Regions from separate parts of the Paenibacillus pedocola genome, predicted to be linked through region 2. Evidence: riboswitches for the same ligand, from Rfam matches in the RefSeq annotation. Region 2 holds a riboswitch; the other holds the start of a gene.
What was found. A riboswitch is a leader RNA that binds a small molecule or an ion and turns the genes downstream of it on or off. The one in region 2 is predicted to bind cyclic di-AMP.
Positions count from the first base shown of each region.

Region 1 (3,416 bases), 3.1 Mb from region 2:
CATTTGCCCGCGTCCCTTGGAGACGATACTGTAGATGCCTTCAGCATCGTGTTCGCTGCCCTCATGCTGCAGACTCGGTCCTACATTACCCTGAAGCTGATCGCCATGGCAAGAAATACAATTGGCTGTAACGATTGCTTCTGCACTTGCGGCATCCAGTGTGACTTGCGGCATCGTCGGCTTACTTTCTTCTGCGACCTCTGCTTTGCCTGGCAGTGTGAACAAGAGCACTACCGCAAAGGCGCAGGCGGCGAAAAACAAACCGCTCATGATCCATTTCTGCATCTCCATCCGTCCCCTCCATGTAAGCTGCTTTCTTCATTATACCGAATGGTAAAGCGTTGTCATAGAGTTTGTGTCAAAAAAAGGAACGATTTTCGTTGCATAATTTAAAAGTTACCTGTATTTAGTGTTATTTATCATAGACCATGCAATAAAAAGGCCTATCGCCACTTGGAGTGCGGCGTTCATACGTGTCGGTGATGGTGAAGCCGCATTTCTGGTATGTTCGAATAGCCCGTTGGTTCCAGGTCAACACCTCCAGATCGATTTCCCGTTCCGGGTAACGCTTCAGGGCAGCCTGCACAATGGCTCCCATGAACAAATGGCCCATTCCGCGACCGCACAAGTCCGGCCGCATGCCGATGCCGAGCCTGACCACACCCTCCATCGGGAACAGCTGTGCGAAGCCGCAAAGATCTCCTTGCTCGTTCACTACGGATACATACTGTTGACTGCGCAAAACCGGATCTCCGAATTCAATACCGAGCGCCTGCATTTGCTCCCAGGGCATCCATCCGTAGATATTATAGGGCGGCTTATAAATCCACTCACAGATATTCTCGGCATGGCTGGGTTCCATAGGAACAACATGAAAGGTAACAGGGGAACTGATCATAATGGCACAGGCCTCCTTTCAAGAGGACAATACTCTATCCATATACTTAATTATATACAAAACAGGCCCCAGTCAACTCAGCTATTTTTCAAAAACAGGAGAAACTTGACAAACCCAAAAAAATATTTTATGAAATGGCGAAAATTGAGGGGAATAGGTGTTTTACAGATGAGGGGAGGGGTAAGTATTTTTATAGACAAAAAAAAAGGCCTTCCCCAAGATTTCGGCAAAAATCCTGGAAAAGCGCCTCTCTCATAACCTTTTATTGCACATCATCATTATCTTGTGAATCTGTTGCTACAGTCTGATAAGCATCCGTGCTCATGATGCGTTTGGCGCCAACGTAGCGGTTGACGTAGTAGCTGTCACTCAGCGAGCTGATGGTTACGCCGCGAGAGGATGAAGCGTGTGCGAATTTGCCATCACCGACATAAATGCCTACATGGGATACGCCACGGCCGCTTGTATTAAAGAATACAAGATCGCCTTCCCGCAGATTGTCACGGGAGATGGCAGTGCCCATCTGGTATTGGGAGCCGGATTGATGCGGCAGGTTAATGCCGATCTTGTCAAATACGTACATGGTAAATCCGGAGCAATCAAAGCCGTTTGTCGATACACCGCCGGATACGTATTTAGTTCCGATGGCTTTGTCGATGACTTTATCCATTTTGGAATCGGCGAAAGCGCTTCCTGCTCCAATGGTAAGGATGATAGAAAAACTTAATAATGCGGCTGCTAACTTCTTCTTCAAAAGTAAATACCCCTTCCAAATGCCTACGAGGTTAGCTTAAGGGTTCGGTTGAAGGTCCCCTATGACCCCTCTGTGAATAGGAGGTCAATTCACCCAAAAATTGGTTCCCCCGTTCCCCTTATGAATAAGGGAACTCGGCACGACTGTTGATTAGGATTAGCTGATCAATCAATATGACAAAACTTTTGTAAAACCCATTTGAATAATTACAAAAATGTTACTATAAGTTCACTGCGATAATTGTAACAAAGACAGAGCCAGTTGGCAATCACTTAAAACATATTAATGCATATTATTTGCACTTTTTAAGAGTCATATCTGCTAAAAAAGGCGCATATTTACGCCCGGCGTAAGCTATTTCTCTGAACAGGTTGGAATTTTTAGTAAAAAGGTGTTTCATGGGCCCTGAATCTGTGTAAAAGGTAGAATAAGGAAATAAAAAGGAAAGACCCGGAAATGATTACGGCAATAATCAGCTTCCGGGCCTGTATAAGTTACATTTAGTTGTTAGAGGCGAAATTGAGGAGAAGAATCAATCGTAAGCGACAGCCTGGTAAGCTGTTGTGCTCATTACACGTTTGGCGCCAACGTAGCGGTTGGCCCAGTAAGAATTGCTCATTGAAGTGATAGTAACGCCGCGGGAACTGGATGATTGTGCAAACTTCCCGTTTCCGACATAAATGCCGACATGGGATACCCCACTGCCCAAGGTATTGAAGAATACAAGGTCGCCGGGACGGAGATTACTCTTGGAGACGGCGGTTCCTACGCTGAATTGCGCTTTAGAAGTGCGCGGCAAGGTAAGGCCGACGCTCTTAAATACGTATTTGGTAAATCCAGAACAATCGAAGCCGGCAGTGCTTGTGCCCCCGGTTTTATACGACGTTCCCAGCGTTTTTGTAATCACGGTATCCATTTTGGAGTCGGCAAATGCGCTTCCTGCCCCCAGTGTGAATACCATCACAAGACCTAGCGCTGCTGCGGTGCATTTCTTCTTAAGATTGGTGCGGAAAATATTGTGACTTTTCAAAAGATGTACTCCTTCCAAGGCCTGCGAGGTTAGCTTAAGGATTCGGTAGAAGGTTCCCCTATGACCCCTCTAAAGCGAGATCAATTCACCCAAAATATGGTTCCCCCACTTCCCGGTGCTGGGAATTTGGCGATTTATGCACCAGAACAGTGACTGCGTATCGACAATGTTGAAGTGATTAAGGTACATACATTTTGTCAAAATAGTTTCAAAAGATTACAAAGTTGTTACCAGTGGTACAGGCATCATTGTATCAAAGGTTTTATAGTTTTGCAAATCCCCCGAAACCTTCACTGGAATCTCCAATAACGGGCAAAAGAGTCACATCCCTGTGTCAGGGATAGTGACTCTTTTAATATGCCGTTTAAACAGCTGAATTATTGTGGAAATGTTTTACTGCTCCAGAGGTGATATTGTGCGGCAATTCCCCACATTTTGAACAGCGTAGAGGGGAGCGGCGAGAATTGCCGGAACAGCAGGGCTGACATACCGGGGCACAGCAGTGAAGTTCCAAAACCCAGCAAAAGGGTAACCAGTCCGCCGGAACCAAGCAGGAGGGAAGCGCCGGTAGAGGGGAGCAGCACTTTCAGACAAGCCAGCACGGCGGAGAACATGCCGGTTCCGGCGGTGTAACCGAACTGCATGTACAACAGCACTATGCGGATGCAGTACAGATAGATCAGCCAGGCAAGCAGGTATGGAACCAGCCTCAGCAGCAGCTTGTAGTCAAAAAT
Region 1 covers NZ_CP134223.1:99,917-103,332, forward strand. Annotated here, with positions in the region: gene QU597_RS00480 (c-type cytochrome) at 1-285, opposite strand, end outside; gene QU597_RS00485 (GNAT family N-acetyltransferase) at 413-898, opposite strand; gene QU597_RS00490 (C40 family peptidase) at 1,161-1,652, opposite strand; cyclic di-AMP (ydaO/yuaA leader) riboswitch at 1,658-1,802, opposite strand; gene QU597_RS00495 (C40 family peptidase) at 2,185-2,613, opposite strand; cyclic di-AMP (ydaO/yuaA leader) riboswitch at 2,686-2,824, opposite strand; gene QU597_RS00500 (hypothetical protein) at 3,060-3,416, opposite strand, start outside.
Region 1: it holds a riboswitch for cyclic di-AMP, as region 2 does, so the genes downstream of both, QU597_RS00490 (C40 family peptidase) here and QU597_RS14965 (C40 family peptidase) in region 2, are expected to answer to the same signal.

Region 2 (3,416 bases):
TAAAGATGTTTACGCAGTAGGTGATGCTGTTGAGATCGTGGATTTTGTGAATGGACAAAAGACAGCTGTTCCATTGGCTGGACCTGCAAATAAACAAGGACGAATTGCTGCGGACAACGTCAGCGGATTAGGCACTACTTACAAAGGGACTCAAGGCACATCCATTATTAAGGTCTTCGGCCTGACTGGTGCATCCACCGGGAATAACGAGAAAACTTTGCAGCGGCTGGGTATCCCGTATCGTGTTGTCTATGTACATCCAAACTCCCATGCTTCCTACTATCCTGGAGCCACTCCGCTATCCTTAAAACTTCTTTTTAACGAGGATGGCAGGGTTTTGGGTGCACAAGCTGTCGGTTATGACGGGGTGGACAAACGAATCGACGATATTGCCACAGTAATCCGTTTTAAGGGTTCCGTTACGGATTTAACTGAACTGGAGCTCTCTTATGCTCCCCCATATTCCTCAGCCAAAGATCCGGTTAACATGGCCGGATACACGGCTGAGAATGTTATTAACGGAATGACTGAAGTATTTGTACCTGGAGATTTGACCAGCCGAAATTTGGACACTACAATGCTAGTGGATGTACGAAGCGAACTAGAACATGCAAATGGGCATATTGAGGGTTCTATTAACCTTCCTGTCGATGATCTGCGTAATCGTCTGGATGAACTTGATGCCAGCAAAGAGATATGGGTTTATTGCCAGGTCGGCTTGAGAGGCTACACTGCATCCCGGATCTTAATACAAAAGGGGTTCAAGGTGAAGAATCTGACAGGTGGCTACAAAACATATCAGATCAGCAAATATGTTCCGAAAAACAAAAATACGGCTTCAAATGAAAAGTTATCTGTAACTGACAATTTGAATGCTGATGCAGTCATTGACGCCTGTGGCCTCTGCTGTCCAGGTCCGATCGTTCAAGTAAAAAAGAGTATGCCCGACTGCAAGACGGGCAACTCTTAAAAGTAACGGCCTCTGACCAAGGATTTTTCGAAGATATCAAGTCATGGGCAAAGCTGTCCCGCAACAGTCTTGTTCAGTTGACGAAGCTTGCCGACGGTACCATCGAGGCTTACCTCCGCAAAGGAATCATCAATGATGCGAGCGTAAGTAAGTTCTAGCAGGTGACTTAAAAAAATTAAATGGATCCGCTGAATTGAGACAATTTGATTAAGTACAGTTCCTTTCCTTTTTGTTCGATCTTATTTGTAAATGTAACACGCTTAATGGCCCAATAAAAAACAGCTATGGATGCTGTCCCCGTAATGATGATAAACAATTCAGGCTTCTCATGCTCCTTACAAACACCACAATACGTTTCACCGCTGATCAAGTGAACATTTACAGGCATCTGGTTTAGAATTGCTTGATGGATTAGTTTCTTTTTGAGCAAATCAAAACTAGGGGGTATCCCTGCAGCCATAAGTGGCTTTTGGGATACCCCTCAACTAATTCTTAATTTACCATACTAAGATAACTCTCTTTATCTACTACACGCCGAGCCGTAACATAACGATCTTTGTAGTATCCTTCGGACAACTTGCTTATGCTTACTCCCTTACTGCTTGAGGAGTGGGCGAATTGATCATCGCCTAAGTAAATTCCGGCATGGGAGATACCTTTACCAAAGGTATTAAAAAACACCAAATCTCCTGATCGTAAGTTTTCTTTTGCAACGGGTGTCCCTACTTTAGCTTGTGACTGGGAAGTGCGTGGAAGATCATCCACATTAAACTTTTTTAGTACATACAGGATGAATCCGGAACAATCGAATCCTGCCTTAGTGGTTCCACCCCATAAATAAGGTGTCCCGAGTACTTGATTCACTTCACTCTCCAGGCTTACCTCACTTGCGAAAGTATTTGGTACAGCTGTTGTGAAAATAACTGCAGCTCCTAGTAAAGATAAAATGACTTTCTTCAGAACCTTGTTCTCCCTTCAATGCCTACGGAGTTAGCTGAGGGTTCGGTTAAAGGTTCCCTATATTCTCTTGCTCACAAGAATAATTCACCCGGAATGGTTCCCCCGTTTTCAATACGAAATTCGGCAGCTGGTTAATATTTTGTAACTAGTTACACTTTAATATATCAAGAAATCGCCTGTCAATGCTTTCTCAAATCTTATAATTTTATTTCTAAACTACATAGTTTCTACACATTTTTAGTGTATAATGCCCGTTTTGAGCTTAAATTCGCAAAAAACCTCTTTATAAAAGTAACTCATTTCTATTATCCATGCATTACCTCTTATTCTTTCTATCAAGATTAAAAATAAGGGCGATCAATAAAAGAAACGAAATTGTAATCATTACCTAGAATTTATAGTTCAATAGATTAACATATCCATAGCCAATGAGTGCTTCGAGTAGCAATGATGGTATTTTACCTATCGCCGAAGCAACTATAAAATTTGAAAAGCCTATTTTGGATATAACGCAGATTAAAGTGACTAATGATGAAGGAATTAACGGCGCTGATCGGGCAATTATTATGCTAAAAAACTGACGCTTAGGATTTAATGTTTGAATCTGGGACAGCCATTTGATGGTTTTATTCGGGCGATATTTCTCCTTATAGGTTAAGGTGCCTTTGCGATAAAGAAGATACGAGACGGCTGCACCTAAAACTTCTCCGACCCATGAGAGAAGAAATCCAGGAACCACGCCAAAGACTAACATATTCACAATCGTTAGTGCCACTGATGGAATGATTCCTACAACACTTATGACCACATTTATCAATAAACTTATGAGGACTGCCCAGGCTCCCCATTCCATCAGCCACCGCATGAGTAATTCTGAATCCACTACTAGGTATTCCATACTTCCCCTTCCCTTTCAATCCACGTAGTATACCCATCTTCTAAACAAATTCTATACTTCAGATCTTCAACTCTATTTTCCATCTATTGATACTCCTTCTCCAATCTCTTCTACATACTTTCCACATATTTATCTCCTATAATAATTCTTGCAGTAATTATATAAATGGAGGAAATTAATCAATGAACATGACTCATTACATGTCCCTTCTTATGGACAATCAGCCGTGGAATCTGATCATCTTTATGGCAATCCCCGTCATTTTTGCTGAGACAATTACGGTAACAGAGTTCTTTATCCTTTTCAACAAAAATGTCCAGGGTGGATTAAAGGCATTTAACCGAATCTGCAGTATTTTGGCTGGTCTTTACTTTACAGGAGTTTTCTTGTATCTTTTCCCAACAGCTTTTGTCCCTCTGACCGTAAATGGAGAGTGGCATTCTTGGGTAGACGTTGTCGCGGTTGGATTTTACCTCAGCGGCGTATTCTTCCTGCTGCCTCTGGCTCTTTTGGATCTTGGACTTATCAGCCGTAAACGTTCGGAAGAAGGAAAGCTCAAGCTTCACTTTATTCTCGTCAGCGGGTTTC
Region 2 covers NZ_CP134223.1:3,433,588-3,437,003, reverse strand. Annotated here, with positions in the region: partial or broken gene QU597_RS14970 (FAD-dependent oxidoreductase) at 1-1,095, shown strand, start outside; gene QU597_RS14965 (C40 family peptidase) at 1,463-1,930, opposite strand; cyclic di-AMP (ydaO/yuaA leader) riboswitch at 1,935-2,066, opposite strand; gene QU597_RS14960 (TVP38/TMEM64 family protein) at 2,319-2,828, opposite strand; gene QU597_RS14955 (DUF6803 family protein) at 3,011-3,416, shown strand, end outside.